2 regions of the Alteromonas sp. McT4-15 genome follow, and region 2 is predicted to be linked to the other one. Evidence: predicted binding sites of a transcription regulator. Region 2 holds the regulator's gene; the other holds the start of a gene.

Evidence for each region. The regulator FliA, encoded in region 2, starts transcription of late flagellar genes. The targets are predictions, from matches to a motif close to CTAAAGNTNNNNNNNNNNNNGCCGATA.
Region 1: a site for FliA is predicted at 6,348-6,374, ahead of LHL20_RS12320 (DUF5610 domain-containing protein). Genes of this name have one in related genera too.

The regions. Positions count from the first base shown of each region.
Region 1 is NZ_JAJALG010000015.1:82,060-90,337, forward strand. Features, by position in the region: gene sthA (Si-specific NAD(P)(+) transhydrogenase) at 1-388, opposite strand, end outside; gene LHL20_RS12295 (acyl-CoA desaturase) at 573-1,700, opposite strand; gene LHL20_RS12300 (alpha/beta fold hydrolase) at 1,850-2,794, opposite strand; gene LHL20_RS21190 (DsbA family protein) at 2,806-4,170, opposite strand; gene fabR (HTH-type transcriptional repressor FabR) at 4,392-4,994, shown strand; gene trmA (tRNA (uridine(54)-C5)-methyltransferase TrmA) at 5,107-6,201, opposite strand; gene LHL20_RS12320 (DUF5610 domain-containing protein) at 6,404-7,720, shown strand; gene LHL20_RS12325 (RNA recognition motif domain-containing protein) at 7,794-8,258, opposite strand.
Region 2 is NZ_JAJALG010000003.1:49,652-57,929, forward strand. Features, by position in the region: gene LHL20_RS03485 (protein-glutamate methylesterase/protein-glutamine glutaminase) at 1-42, opposite strand, end outside; gene LHL20_RS03490 (chemotaxis protein CheA) at 69-2,306, opposite strand; gene LHL20_RS03495 (protein phosphatase CheZ) at 2,319-3,074, opposite strand; gene cheY (chemotaxis response regulator CheY) at 3,109-3,492, opposite strand; gene LHL20_RS03505 (RNA polymerase sigma factor FliA) at 3,529-4,260, opposite strand; gene LHL20_RS03510 (MinD/ParA family protein) at 4,257-5,123, opposite strand; gene flhF (flagellar biosynthesis protein FlhF) at 5,129-6,529, opposite strand; gene flhA (flagellar biosynthesis protein FlhA) at 6,559-8,278, opposite strand, start outside.

The sequences.
Region 1 (8,278 bases), on a different contig from region 2:
GGGCATCAACAAAGCTTGCTTCTCCGTGAAACAAGGTTACGCGATTGCGATCATAGAATGAGGAGCGCAGTCGAGTTTGGCTTTTAACAACACCACTGGCATGGCGCATAATGTCGGAAAACGTAAGACTCTTACTTAAATGGTTGTCAGCAAAAAGCGGCGACGTATTGTATTCAATTAAGCGACTAACGGAATGGCGCAGCGCTTTAGAGGGTATTGTACCCCAATGAGTACAGCCTCCTCCTACAGCGTCATAGCGCTCTACAATTGCAACTTTCTTTCCCGCTTTAGCGAGCTGCATTGCCACACCTTCACCGCCAGGGCCTGTTCCGATTACAATTGCATCATAATGGTATGACGGTGCTTTTGTTTTTTGCTTCGTTGCCATGTTTTTCCCAACTCGTTGTTTTTTATTTTAGATAAGCGTGTACCAAGCAAAACTTAGCACGCTCTTATCATAGTATTACCTGACTACCACAGTAATTCCAACCGACTCTAGTCGTAGATAATAAAAAACCACACGAGCCAAAGGCTGGTGTGGTTTTTTTACGTGCACTGTTGACTACATTGGCTTATGCCATTTGCAAAGACAAGGTTTGCAGTTGTAACCATTTTTCTTTTTGAACTGCAAACGCGTGCTTTAGTTCCTTGTACTTATAAGCTAGCTCTAATCCCTCAATACTGCGCTTCAACGTTTTTTGCTTAATACGCATTACCCGTTTCTTTGTTGAGTAGTAGTCGCTCATACGCTGCATAAGTAAGTCGTATTCTTGCTGAATGGTATGCATCAACTCTTCAGCATTTGGTAATACAGAGACTTGCTCGCTAGCACGCTGAAGTTGCATAGCGGCCAATGCTTTTTCGATACGTTCTTCAGGTACCTTGCGAAGATTACGAGTTAACCCAAAATAAGAAAGGCCTTTAATCAACCACTTGGTTGGATCAAACTGATACCAACGAATCCCGTTGCGATAGTCATACTCAAAGATATGGTGATAGTTATGGTAGCCTTCACCAAAGGTAAAGAATGCTAGAACACCATTATCTCTTGCGGTGTTCTTGTCGGTATAAGGTTGACTACCCCAAAAATGGGCAAGTGAATTGATAAAGAAGGTGACATGATGAACCAATACCAAACGAAGAACACCTGCAATTAAAATCATGCCAAGCACATCACCATTTAGATATCCTAGCAATCCAGTAATACCGAAATTAGCCGCCAGAACGATAGGGAGATAATGATTGTGTTGCCACATTACGACCTTGTCTTTTTGTAGGTCTTTGCAGTTGCTGTAATCATCATAGCGTTTCGCTTGATATTCACGCAGCATCCACCCTATGTGAGCGAACCATAACCCCTTTTTGGCTGAGTAGGGATCTTTGTCATTGTCATCAACGTGACGATGGTGAATGCGGTGATCTGACGACCAGTGCAAAATACTATTTTGCAGTGCCATGGCACCGCCGATTGCGAGTATGACGCGTACCACAACATTGGCATCATAAGTTTTGTGTGACCACAAGCGATGGTAGCCAGCAGTGATAGACATACCTGTAAAGTAAAATAGGAATATAGCAGCGCCAATTTCGGCCCAATCAATACCTTGATATGCCACCCAAAGTGGAACACCAATAAATGCAATCGCGCCAGATATCAAAAATACCAGCACGTTAGTCAAAATAAGAGGAGGTTTTTTCATTTTATACAACTTGGCTTACAACTGTTCGCTAATTTATCGTTTTACGGAAGTTCAGGCAAGCAAAACCAAGATAAGTTCTGCTTACATGTGTAAAGTTTAATTATAGATTATGCCGGCAAATTCGCGTCGACATTTGAAGTGAAAATCGCTTATTGCTTGTTTATAAAAGAGATGATTGTTTCGCTAACGGCTTCAGGTGCTTCCATTTGAGGGTAATGCCCAACATTTGCGAGGCGAACAATATTTTTGCTTGAGACTAATGTCTCATACCGCTCTACCATGTGCTCTCCTGATATGGGATCCGCACTACCGTTGATAATGTGTATTGGACAAACGGCGTGTGTTAACGCCTCTAACCACCGCTCTCTATAATATTTGCGTTGTGTCATATATCCGATGAGTTTATGGAAAACCTGCTTTCCTTGGTTGAAATTAATAAGCTGCCACATTTCCTCTAGTTCCTGAATACTTGGTTGAGTATCGTTTCCGAAGACAGATCGCATATTGCTATCAACGCTTTTTTTGCTGATCAACTTAGCAACATAGAAGCCCAGAGGAGAATTCAGCAAAGTTTGAATAAATTTAGGTCGATGAGTTTCAGGAAAGAGTCCGCCGTTGAGGAGTGTCGCGCTTTGTATAGTAAGTCCTTCATCATTGTGATGAATGTGGGCGTGTCGATAAAGTAACTCTTGCGCAACAGAATCACCGTAGTCATGGGCGATGATATGACATTGCGTTATATTAAGGTGCTTTAACAGTGCTTCGAAAACATTCGCTTGGTTGTGAATTGAATAGTCATACTCGATTGGTTTTTCAGAAAAGCCAAATCCAAGCATATCAAGTGTAATCACTCTAAAGTGCTGACACAGTGAAGGCCATATTTTGTGCCAGTCCCAGCTAGCGGTAGGGAATCCATGTATTAAAACTACTGTTGGAGCAACCTGCAAATTATTGGGATGAATCTTTTTTACACCCAATTCACTGTATTTACTGTCTTGATAAAAAATATTCATTTCGCAGTAAGGAAACGTTTGTCCAGTTTGCTGCCACTGCTCAATGGATAAATTGGATGCAATATACTTTGTGCTATTCATTTTGACAGTTCTTAATCTAGTTGATGAATTGAGACCGGCGATGTTCTCATTGTGTCTCGTAATTCTCTCTCAATGACAAACATTCTGTCCTGACCCCACACCATCGTGTTTTTATAGCGAAAAATCGGTACACCCCAATTACCAAAGGCGTACATTTCTTGTTGATTTGATACCACTTCCTCTTTCCACTGACTGTCGCTTAAGTGACATTTTGCTTCGGTCCAATTTAATCCCGCTTGTTCAACAATACGTTTCATTCCCTCATTTGTGTCTGCCCTAATGCCTTTGGCATTAACGCCATGAGCAAATGCCAAAAGGAATTCAAGGTAGCGTCCTTGTTCGCGAGCAAAACGCAAAAGGGAGTAACAACGCTCAACGCCAGAGCCTAAGGGATCTGCGACAAAACCGTATTCAATGCCCAATTTTCGAGCTTCTCGTGTGGTATCTAAGAATATATAAAGGGCTTTCTTTTTAGGGACATCTAGTCCCCTCATCATCATAGGTAGGACAGGCTTTACGTTAAGTGGTACACCATACGCGTTGGCAAGGTATATGGCCTTGTAAAGTGCGATATAGGAATAAGGACTGCGTGCTGACCAAAACAGTTCAATAGGGGGGACGTTTTCCACTTTTACAGAGGGTAGTGCGGCGTTATGTATTATTGAGCTTTGAATATTCAAATAACTGCGGTCGAAAACAACGTGGATAGTAGGTAGTTTTCCTAGATTCTCGTGTAACAAACGCTCTTCCAAATGGCAAAGGCGATCTACACCCCAATACCACTCCCCCTCAAAATAGAGGGTCGCAGGTAGGTAGTGCCCTTGCTGTGATAGGGAATTACTATTTTCTTTGAGCTTTATTTTGAGGGCATCAGCGTTCTTTGATTGTTTCATCTGACGATATGGCTCGTTGGCATTGCGTGATTGCCAGTAATCTTCAAATATACGAAGTAACGCTTGCCAACTGTCTCCTCGGTCAATTCTATCTTGTAAATGTATTGCGTAGGCGTCGTAATGCGCTACATCAATCGCCGATGGTGACTTGTTGGGGTGTGGTAAAAATTTGAAGTGATAAAGAGAAGCCACATAATTTGCATCAACTAATGCGTGTTTTGCCCATAATTCTGGTTCGGGAAACATGTCTTCTTGCAATGAATAAATGACGTTAGCACTAAACTCGACATTAAAGCGCTTTTCTATACTGGGGAGCGCCTGCACTAAAAGGTATGAATAGGGATCATCCACTTTCAGATAAACATTAATGCATGCCTTACGATTTGTAAGACGGCGTAGTAAGCGGTGAAATTTGCGCCGTCCATCTCGCAATACGTCACTTGATATCGCTCTTAGTAAGTAGGGTTGAATGACCTTTTTCACAATAAACTAGGCACAATACGCCCCTTGGTTATTTGACAGCAGACTCTATTCAACTACCGTATCACACTCTATTTTCAGTTCTTAACAAAATATTAACTTCGTCACGCCTTCATACCGTCAACATTTGCTTAAGCGAGAATTCACCTTCTTTGTTTCTTTGACGCATACTCTTACGATAGACTACAAAGTCTTATGCTAGGGCCTCTTAATATGGTGTAACTGTGAGCCGACAAGAACAGAAATTAAAAACCCGCCAAAATATCATCCACGCCGCTTTCTCTTTGCTTGATGAAAACCGAAGTCTTTCGGCAATTAGCTTAAGAGAAGTTGCTCGTGAAGCAGGTATTGCTCCTACGTCTTTCTATCGACACTTCAAAGATATGGATGAATTGGGGCTTACATTGGTCGACGAAGCTGGTTTAGCACTTCGACAATTGATGCGGCAGGCCAGGCGACGCATTGCATCTGGCGGCGGTGTTATTCATACCTCAGTAGAAACTTTCATGGAGTTTATCGCAGCTAATAAAAATGTATTTCGTTTATTATTGCGTGAGCACACAGGAACGTCCTCGGCGTATCGCCTAGCGGTTTTTCGAGAAATACAGCATTTTATTGATGAGCTCACCGACTATATTATTGAGCAACAAAGTGTGGAATATGCATGTGCGCAACTGCAAGCTGATGCGATGGTGAGACTTGTTTTCAGTGCGGGGGCTGAAGCACTGGAAGCTGACGATAAATTACGTGGTGAAATTGGTGAAAAAGTTAAAGCTCAACTGAGGTTTGTGCAGGTGGGCGCAACGACAACTGTAGGTAAGAAATAACGAGAGAGTGTTGATCTTTACCGCAAAAACTAAAGCGCAAAAACTAACACCCTCATGCAAAAGAGGCCGTTTTGGGCCTCTTTCGTATACTCTTTTACATAGAAGCCGTGCTCTATTTTCGGGACAACAGCACACCAGCTTCGACGTGATGTGTAAACGGGAATTGGTCGAATAACGCCGCTGCACTTATTTCGTGAGTTTCGCAAAGTAATTCAAGATTCTGTGCAAGCGTCTCGGGATTACATGAGATATATACAATGTTGTCGTAATCCTGAATCATTTTTAGTGATTCTACATCAAGGCCTGCGCGCGGAGGGTCGACAAGAACCGTTGTAAAGTTGTAATCCTTCAGTTCAATTCCTTCTAACCGACTAAACGTACGTTCGCCCTTCATGGCTTGTGTAAATTCTTCCGCGGCTAATCTAACAATTTTTACGTTATTCAGTTTGTTTTGTTCTATGTTGAACTGTGCAGCTTGAACTGACGGCTTCGCTATTTCAGTTCCAACCACATTGTCGAAATGAAGCGCCAAAGGAAGTGAGAAGTTTCCTGCGCCACAATACATTTCGAGTAGATCACCGGTAAGGGGGGTAACACAGTCAAGAGCCCATTCAATCATGCTGCAATTTACCGAAGCATTTGGTTGGGTAAAGCTATTTTCAATATGTTTGAAAATGAATGTTCTGTCTTTAATTGGTAATCGCTCAATAACGAAGTCATCACCTATAACGAGTTTCTGTTTACGAGCTCGGCCAATGATGTTTACTTTTTTAAACTCTGTTTCAAGTGTTTGCTTTAATACTCTTGCCTGCTGTTCCCATTCGTCGTCGAGTTGACGGTGATATAAGAGGCTAATTACCAATTCTCCTGAAAGCGCAGAAAGGTAATCTATCTGAAAAAGCTTTTTCCTTAAGACTTCTGATGGTCTTACGTGCTCCAGCAACGCGGTCATTGCGCGATTAATGGTCTCGCATGCTGGTGGAAAAGCGTCGACACGGTATTTTTCCTTTGTCTCTTGGTTGAACATGATGTGATATAGGTCGTCACCCTCATGCCAAACCCTAAATTCAGCACGCATACGGTAATGCGTAGGCTGGGAACTAAAAACCTCTAACTTTGGTGCATTAAACGGAGAAAGTAAGTCACCTAGGCGGGTAACTTTTTCGTCAAGCTGAGCTTGATAGTTTTTCAGATCTGGTGCGGTCATATTACTCTCTCCATCACGATTTCGTGGTTAACACCGTTGTTTTGTTTTGCAAGGTCGCGAATTGTAGTCCCTCACAAAATATGTGCAATGCTAAATGGCTTTATAAGCACTTTTATACAAGCAGGGATAAAAAAGGTGTATTAAAATTAAACAATCCTGATTCAGTGCCGATAATAAGAAAGAGGATAGTGAGGATCAAATTATGAACGTGGGTCAAATTAAAGCCTTTATGGGAGACCAAAAGGCTGAGCAAAAGGCATCAGTTCACCCGAATGAGGCGCTGAAAAAACAATTGCAACAAGATGGGTTGCAACAAGCTGCTGAGTTTTCAAAGCAACAAGCAGCGTCGGTGTCGGTATCAAGCAGTCAGACAAGTATTGGACTACGTGTTGTCAGTAGCAGTCTTAACCAAACACTTGAGATTGACGGCCAAAAACCACAGGAAACGAAGGACAAAGCGATTGAAGAAAAGTCGACCAGTTTGTTCGATTTTGAAAAAGTGGCGAGGAACGTTCTAAAGTTTGTGGGGGGAGTGATTCGAGGTGCGGCGAATGGTGGGGCTAGTGATGAAAATCTCACCGGATTATTTAGCCAAGCGAGAGAAGGTGTGAGTCGTGGCTTTGCTATGGCAGAAAAAGATCTTGCGGGGTTTATGAATGACGAAATTCAGCAGGGAATGACAAAAAGCCGTGACTTGATTGATACGGGCATTGACGACCTAGAAACAGACATTTTTGGTCGCAATGAAGCTACTGCAGTGTCATTAACGTCTTTAGAAGCAGTATCAGCGTCAGATGAAAAGTCAGGAAGCCTTCTAATCCGAACCAAAGATGGCGATGAGGTGACCTTTAGCTTTGAAAGTCTGCGGTCATTTCAGGCTTCGCAGCAATTGTCATTCACTGCACAAAATTCTGGTACGCAAAACGCGTCAGATGAAAACGGTGCACAAACAAGTAGTGATTCGCAATCGTTTACAGCTGAGCAAACCACTTCTTACCAATATTACGAAAGAAGCGGTATTAGTTTTTCGCTCAAAGGTGAATTGGATGAGGAAGAACTTCAATCAGTTGCGGATCTCGTTGGGCAAGTTCAGGATCTTGCAGATACGTTTTATAGTGGAGACATAGACAAAGCGTTTGAAGAAGCACTCAGTTTGGGCTTTGATGATAAGGAACTGGTTGGTTACGCGCTTCAACTGAACAGGACAACACAAACAGAAGTCCTAAAGACGTATGAAAATATTCAGCATTATAATGATGAGAAAAGTGACAAATCGCAATTTGGAAATGTTGTGAGTCCAATCTCGCAATACCTAGATAAAATGATGAGCACATTTTCCAATGTAGAAAGTACGTTATCTAGCAATGAAGATTACAATACCTTAATTGCGGGACTAATTAGTAAAATGGAAGACGTTCAGGTGCCTGACTTGGTATCGGCAATAAATAGATTTCATACCTTTAACCAAACTTTGTTGCAAGGACTTCCGCAAAGCACAGAGACAACTGCTAAATCATAATTAGGAAGAGTTTGTAAATATAAAAAAGCCCGGAACGAGTCCGGGCTTTTGTTTATATCAACATGAACATACCTTAAGCGTGTTCGACCTTATCTTTCGCTGGGCGTACTTTTAGCGTACGTTCTTGAAAGATGGAATCGTTAGTTTTATCAATGACGCTATTTAGATCGTCAGTGATCACTTCAATAAAACCATAGCCTTTACGCTTACCTGTTTTGCGATCCTTCATTAGGCGGACAGACTGTACTTCTATATAACTGCTAAAGTATTCCTTAACTGCACTCTCGTTTGCACGGTAAGGTAAATTACCTACGTAGAGTGTTTCAATGGAACCTTCTTGAGTGTTATCTCTGGCATCTGAGGAAGATGTGCTTTGAATAAGAGATGCTAGCCATGGTGTGACGATACCGCTAATGAGCAAAGCGGCGGACACGGTCAATGGAACGTGTACATTTAAACTAGCTGAAGAAAATAACAAATAACCTGCAATTGCAAAAATAGCGCTAATAACAGCGCATTGAATAAAGCCTACTTTCATATACCTACCTTTCTATTGTT
Region 2 (8,278 bases):
ATAGAAAGTAGAGTCGTCCACGACCAGGACTTTAAAGACCATGGATTACTTTTCCTATTATTACAGCCCTACTTTATGGGCTTACGGGCGTAACGCTTCAGTAGACTCGGTATATCCAAAATAAGTGCAATACCACCATCAGATGTTATTGTCGCACCAGCCATACCCGGCGTGCCCTGTAAGAGCGCATCTAACGGCTTAATAACCACTTCTTCTTGACCAATTAATGCATCAACCACAAAGCCGACTTGCTGCGTTCCAATCTGTACCACAACAACGTGTCCTTTTTCTTTATCGATGTTCTTAGGACCACGAATCAGCCATTCTCCAAGGAAGAACAGCGGAATAGCTTTGGAGCGGACAATCATCGTCAGCTGACCATCAACCGTATTGGTTTTCTTGATGTCCATGTTAATGATTTCATTCACTGCACCAAGCGGTAACGCAAAGGTTTGTTTGCCTACGACAATCATTAATGTTGGAAGTATGGCTAGAGTAAGCGGTACTTTGATGTCTAATCGCGTACCTTTACCAAGCTGCGAGTCGATATTAACGGTACCGTTTAGTTGGTTAATCTTGGTTTTAACCACATCCATACCCACACCACGGCCCGAAATATCGCTAATTTCAGTTTTCGTTGAGAACCCAGGGGCAAAGATAAGATTAAAAGCTTCCACGTCTGACATACGAGCTGCAGCATCTGCATCAAGCACACCGCGGCTTATCGCAATTTCTTTAAGCTTTTCGGGATCCATACCTTTACCATCGTCTTCGATAGTAAGAAGGATGTGATCGCCTTCTTGTGATGCAGACAGCTGAACCGTCCCCATGCGCGGTTTACCGGCCGCTGCGCGGTCATCAGGCATTTCAATACCATGGTCCACTGAGTTTCTCACCAAGTGAACCAACGGATCGGCCAATGCTTCAACCAAGTTCTTATCTAGATCGGTTTCTTCACCAACCAACTCAAGGGTAATTTCTTTCTTGAGGCTTCGAGCGAGGTCGCGTACAACGCGGGGGAATCGACCAAATACCTTTTTGATTGGCTGCATGCGGGTTTTCATTACCGCGCCTTGCAAGTCGCCTGTTACAACATCAAGGTTAGCAATAGCTTTCGACATACTTTCGTCATTGCTATTAATACCCAAACTAATAAGGCGATTTCGAACCAATACCAACTCGCCGACCATATTCATAATCTGATCTAAGCGTTTGGTGTCAACACGCACTGTAGTCTCAGCCGGAGGTGCTGCTGGTGCGGCTTTTTTATCGTCTTTTTTAGGTGCTTCTTTCTTCGCTGCCCCAGCAGGCGCTGGAGCAGGAGCGGCTGCTGCAGCCTTTTGCGGCGCTGGACTAGCCTTAGGTGCTGCTGGCGCTTCGCTTTTCGCTTTGTTAATCGCTTCGGTAGCCGCTTTATCTACCACTGGCTCAGCGGGCGTTGACGATTGTTTGGTAGGACCTTGCCCCGAACCATGCAATTGATCAAGTAGCGCTTCAAACTCATCGTCAGTAATTTCTTCATCGCTTGATGCAGATACCGGTGCTGTTGGCGCAGGAGCTGATGCAGGTGCTGCATCTTCGCTACTGCCAAATTGACCTTTACCGTGTAAATCGTCAAGAAGCGCTTCGAATTCTTCATCGGTGATGTCATCGCTATCACCGCCTGCGCTTGGTGCAGGTTCAGCGGCTTTTGCTGGCGCTGCTGCCTTAGGTGCAGACTGACCGGGAGCACTTGAACCATGAAGTTCATCTAGCAAGGCTTCGAATTCATCTTCGGTGATTTCATCAATGCCACCACCGTCACTTGACGACGATGTAGGCTCTGACTCTTCAATAACAAGTTCAGGCTCATCCTCAAACTCTGCAGGCTGAGCTGCACTTGGTGCAGTATCGCCAAAGATATTTTCGTCAGGAGATTCTGGGCGACTTAGTTTGTGTAACAAGTCGACAAGATGTGCATCTGCAGGTTCTAGAGGATCACGCGCTTTAACACGTTCAAACATCTCTACCACCACGTCGGTGGCCTGCAAAATAATATCCATTAACTCCGGCGTGAGTGTACGTTGCCCGTTTCGCATAACATCGAAAACGTTTTCGGCCCCGTGGCATATTTCAACCAACTCAGTCAGGGATAGAAACCCTGCTCCGCCTTTAACAGTATGGTAGCCGCGGAAAATTGCGTTCAGCAAATCCGCGTCTTCTGGATTGTTCTCAAGATCAACGAGCTGTTCTTGTAATTGTTCAAGTATCTCTCCAGCTTCTACTAGAAAGTCCTGTAATATATCCTCGTCAACATCAAACGACATGCGCCCGCTCCCCTAAAAACCTAAGCTAGACAAAAGATCATCTACATCATCTTGGCCAGAAACAACATCATCGCGGTTTTCCGCGTCGATAATTGGGCCTTCCGCTTGTACACCATCATTTTTATCGGCCTTAACGCTAGAAGGTTTAGAATGTTCTGAACCGTCGCGCTCGCCAAACATGGTTAACATGTTTACTAGGCTGTCCTCGACTTCTTTTACCAAGTCGATAACGCGGCGAATTACCTGACCAGTTAAATCTTGATAACCCTGTGCCATCAATACTTCTGTCAGTAACTGTGTGAGCTTAGTTGATTGCTCTGCGCTTTCTTCAAGTAAATTATCTAAATCTGCACAAAGCGCTTTGAACTCGCCTAGTTCAATTTGGCGGTTCATTAGCTTTTTCCACTCAGGCATCACTTTCTCGATGCGCTCAGCGAGCGTTTCTGCAATTGGCATGCTCGCTTCCACTGCATCCATAGTAGTATTAGCAGCTTTTTCAGTTTCTTCAATGACGTATGTCAGACGAGACTGTGCATCAGGCATATCTTCGGTCGCAAGATTCTTAATGCGATCGTCAATCTGAAAATTATTGAGCGCGTCATGAAGTTGACGCGTCAGTTTTCCCACTTCTGCAAACAGCTCAACATTTTCCTTCATTGAGGCTGCTTCAAGTAGTGCACTGGCCGAAGCGTTATCACCCTCTTCAAGATAGGCGACAAGTTGTCTAGCTTCTTCCAATGTAATCGGAACGTTTACATTTGATGACATCCAGTAAACCTCGTTTCTCTGGTGAGCGTCTGGATCAACCTAAACGTTCGAAAATTTTATCCAATTTTTCTTTTAATGTTGCTGCAGTGAAAGGCTTAACCACATAGCCGTTCACGCCGGCTTGCGCTGCCGCAACAATTTGTTCTTTCTTGGCTTCAGCAGTAACCATTAGTACAGGTAAATGCTTCAGTTTATCGTCGGCACGAATAGCACGAAGCAAGTCAATTCCTTGCATACCTGGCATATTCCAATCGGTAACGACAAAGTCAAAGTCGCCTTGCTGTAGCATTGGCAACGCCGTACTTCCGTCATCCGCTTCCTGGATGTTGGAGAAACCCAAGTCTTTAAGTAGGTTTTTGATGATACGTCTCATGGTAGAAAAATCGTCAACCACGAGAATTTTCATACTTTTATCCAAAATAGCCTCCAGTGAGGGGTTAATTGTTATTAATATCTATTCTTCGTCAGCTTGCCACGACTTCATTCGTGATTTGAGTTTTAACATGGCCTGACTGTGAATTTGGCTTACTCTCGATTCACTAACATCAAGTACTTCACCTATTTCTCGTAGGTTTAGCTCTTCATCATAGTATAAAGAAAGCACGATAGCTTCTCGTTCAGGTAATGTTGTAATCGCATGGGCTAACGCCTTTTGGAAAGCACCTTGCATCAAGTCTTCAAGTGGTGCGTCGCTACCCCGATTTTGTTCAGTCGAAATAACGTCCTCAGACACACCTAAATCTTCAATGCCAACCAACTTACCAGCATTTACTTCATTCAACATTTGATGATAGTCCTGCAAACTCACATTGAGTTTAGCAGCAATATCAGAATCTCTGGCATCGCGACCAGTCTCGCCTTCTACTTGCGAAATGGCTTCCGTTATCGCGCGACCGTTGCGATGCACTGACCGCGGTGTCCAATCGCCTTTACGAATCTCGTCTAGCATAGCACCGCGGATACGAATACCCGCAAAGGTTTCAAAGCTCGCACCTTTCGAGCCGTCAAAATTTCGAGCAGCTTCTAATAAACCAATCATGCCTGATTGAATTAAATCGTCAACAAGTACACTAGCGGGCAAACGCGCCATCAAGTGATGAGCGATACGTTTAACCAAAGGCGCATGTCGTTCGACTAACTGCGACTTATCGGTTTGTTGTTGATAAGCTGCTGCCTTGCTATTCAACGCTGATTTCCTACTGCTTTTTCTGCAACCAACTGTTCAATAAAAAACTCTAAATGACCACCTGGCTGAGCCGGGATTGGCCACGACAATGCCTTATTAGCCAGTTGAGTAATTGCAACGGCAGCAGGCGAACCTGGGTAGGCATCGACGATAGCGGTTTGTTTGCGTACCGCTTTACGAATATTTTCATCAAACGGGACAGTTGCCACTAATTCTAGTGCAACATCCAAAAATCGACCTGTTACTTTGCTTAATTTACTAAATAGCTCTTGCCCTTCTCGCACATCGCGTACCATATTGGCGACCACTTTAAATCGAAACACGCCGTGTTCGCGATTCAAAATTTTGATTAAGGCGTAAGCGTCAGTTAATGATGTAGGTTCGTCGCACACTACCACCATAATATCCTGTGACGCTTTAGAAAAGCTTAATACCATGTCTGAGATACCCGCTGCGGTATCGACGATGAGAACATCAATTTGTGAACGTAATTCACTAAAGGCGCGAATTAAACCCGCATGCTGAGTAGGTGATAACTCTGCCATTGACTGTGTACCCGATGTCGCTGGCGCAATCTTGATCCCATGCGGACCAGTGACGAGTACTTCATCAAGCGTGCATTCACCCGATAATACGTGAGAAAGATTTTTCTCGACGCGAAGACCTAACATCACATCGACATTAGCCAGACCTAAGTCTGCATCGAGAACCATTACACGCTTACCCTGCTTAGCCATAGCAATGGCGGTGTTTAGTGTAATATTTGTTTTACCGACGCCACCTTTACCTCCGGTGACGGCAATAACTTTGATTAACCTTGATTGCTTCATTTTTCTTAAGCTACTCGCTTGGTCGTCAATCATACTGCTTATGCTGTTTTAATGGCGTTGTTACTACTAGTATGATTCAAACCGTACTTTTTATAAAGCTTTGCAGCAGCAGAAACCAAAGATTTTGCTTCTGCAATCTTAATGTCTTCTGGTACTTTTTGCCCATCGGTGACATAACTAACCGGTAACTGGTACTCAACTGCAGCACTAAGCACCTCTCCTAAAGAGTAGCACTCATCTAACTTTGTGAAAATACAGCCACTTAGTTCAATTTCATCATACGCTTTAATTATTCTCTGCAGTGCAGGATATTGTGTATTTGCCTGCGCTACCAAATATTTTTTCACTTGTGGCATTTGACCATTGTCAAATTGCTTAATTTGTTTAATCAAACGGCTATCTCGCTGACTAAACCCTGCTGTATCAATCAATACTAGACGCTTGTGACGCAGTTGGAAAAGTAAATCTGCTAACTCTTCGCTGGTTTGTGCTTTTCTTACTGTACAGCCAATTATCTTTCCGTAAGTAGCCAGTTGTTCAAACGCAGCTATTCTGTACGTATCAATGGTGATCATTGCCACTGATTCTGGGCCATACTTCTGGGCATATCGCGCAGCCAATTTTGCTACCGTGGTTGTTTTTCCCGTTCCAGTAGGACCCACCAATGCAACAGCACCTTGTGCGGTAAGTATATCGTTACCTGTTACATTTATGCGATTAGCCAATAGGTTAAGAAGGTAAACCCATGCTTCGCGCTCATTATAGTGAGCAGGCGTGTAATTTATTAGCTGAGTTGCAAGCGCGTGACTTAAGCCCATATCGGTTAAACGCGTTATCAGATATTGATGAACGGGTTTTTGACGCTTATTCTTCGCTTCCATCAAATCAGCCACCTGATATTGCAAGACGTTTCTTAGCGAGGCGAGCTCTTCTTTGATTTGTGCAAGTTCGTCTGATTGATTAGGCGCAGTTTCATCTATGCTTGACGCTTGATGTGAAGGAAACGCATCTGCTTGCTCATAGCGGCTCGCACGGGATTGAGGTTGAGGCTGAGCAGCTTCAACTTCATCAATAAAGTCATCAGAAAAGTTAAGGTGCGATGCAATTTCATTGGCATGCTGCGCATTGGCAGAGGTATCTTTTTGGCTATGCGGCTGAGTGCTTGAACCATGTTGCTTTTCAAGTAGCGCTTTTAAACTGTCTGGGCCGTCATCACCGATGATTTCACTTAAGCTAGGAACAGCTTTCTGACCGGGCGCTTTAGAGGCGGGTTTTGGCACTGACAACTTAGCCTCTGGCTCTTTATCGTAAGCTGCAACAAGCTCAATACCGTCAGCAACTTTGCGGTTTGACATAATAACCGCATCGCTACCCAACTCAGCTTTTACTTGGCTTAACGCCTCACGCATATCTTTGCCGAAGAAACGTCTTATTTTCATTGCAACCTCTCCAATCGCTCAGTGTCAGATTATTGACCGACCGAACTGACTATTTTTATCTGCTTATCATCAGGCACTTCTTGGTACGAAAGTACGTGGAGCCCAACAACTGAATACTTTAAGAAGCGTGACAGCACAGGTCTTAGCATACCTGACGTCAGCAATACTGCAGGCTCGCCTTCGAGTTCCTGCTGCTGACTGGCTTGTTGCAATGATTTTTGCAACTTGTCTGCTAGTCCTGGCTCTATGCCAGCACCATCTTCACCGCCCGCTTGAAGAGACTGGTGCAACATCTGTTCCAACTCTGGCGCCAAGGTTATGACAGGTATCTCTTTGGCGCCTTGTGTAATCTCTTGAACAATCAGTCGTTTCAACGAAATACGCACCGCAGACACGAGTACATCAGGGTCTTGGCTACGCGTACCATACTCACTTAGGGTTTGAACAATAGTGCGCATATCACGAATTGGTACGCCTTCGAATAACAACGTTTGCAATACTTTAACTACGGTACTAAGCGGTAAAATATCCGGCACCAGTCCTTCAACCAGTTTAGGATGCTGTTTTGCCAACATATCAAGAAGTTGCTGAGCTTCTTCATGACCTAATAGTTGATACGCATTATTAGTAAGAAGCTGGCTTAAATGGGTTGCCACAACCGTTGCGGCATCGACCACGGTATAACCGAGTGTTTGAGCATGTTCGCGCTTATTCGGTTTTATCCATACAGCATCGAGCCCAAAAGCGGGATCTTTCGTTGCGCGTCCTTCAAGCTTGCCGAATACCTGCCCTGGATTAATCGCAAGCTCTTCGTCGTGACTGATGAGTGAGTCGCCAATGGTCACGCCGAGCATGGCAATGGTATAAGTATTTGGTTCTAAATCGAGGTTATCGCGAATATGTACAGGAGGAATAAGAAACCCAAGTTCTTGCGACAATTTCTTACGCACGCCTTTAATGCGTGTTAATAACTCGCCACCTTGTGACTTATCGACAAGCGGGATAAGGCGATAGCCAACTTCTAACCCAATGGTATCGACTTGCTGTACATCATCCCAACCCAGCTCTTTGACTTCTGGCGCAACGGTTTCATCCTTAACCACGTCAGGGACTTTAGGCTCGGCAGCTTTTTTCTTCTCTTGTTGTGATTGCCAATAAGCAAAGCCTGCAATCAAAAAAGAGAAACCAAGAAACGCAACGTGGGGCATGCCAGGAATAATACCCATAACAAAAAGTACACCAGCGGCAATATACAAGGCTTGATTATTACCAAGTTGACCACGTATCTCTTTGCCCATCTCCTGAGTTTCGTTTTCACGAGTAACGATAATCGCGGTTGCGACTGACAAAAGTAGCGATGGAATTTGCGCGACAAGACCGTCACCGATAGTCAGGATAGTGTAAATTTCAATGGCGTTTCCAAATGTAAGATCATGCTGAATCATACCAATGAATAACCCACCAACTATATTGATGAGCATAATGAAAAGGCCCGCTACCGCATCGCCTTTTACAAATTTTGACGCACCGTCCATCGAACCGTAAAAGTCGGCTTCTGCGGTAATTTCTTCACGACGTTGACGCGCTTGGTCTTGGTCGATATACCCAGCGTTCAAGTCGGCATCAATTGCCATTTGCTTACCTGGCATAGCATCAAGAGTAAAGCGAGCACTTACTTCTGAAATACGACCTGCACCTGCGGTTACCACTTTAAAGTTGATAATGAGCAAGATAGCAAACACCACGATA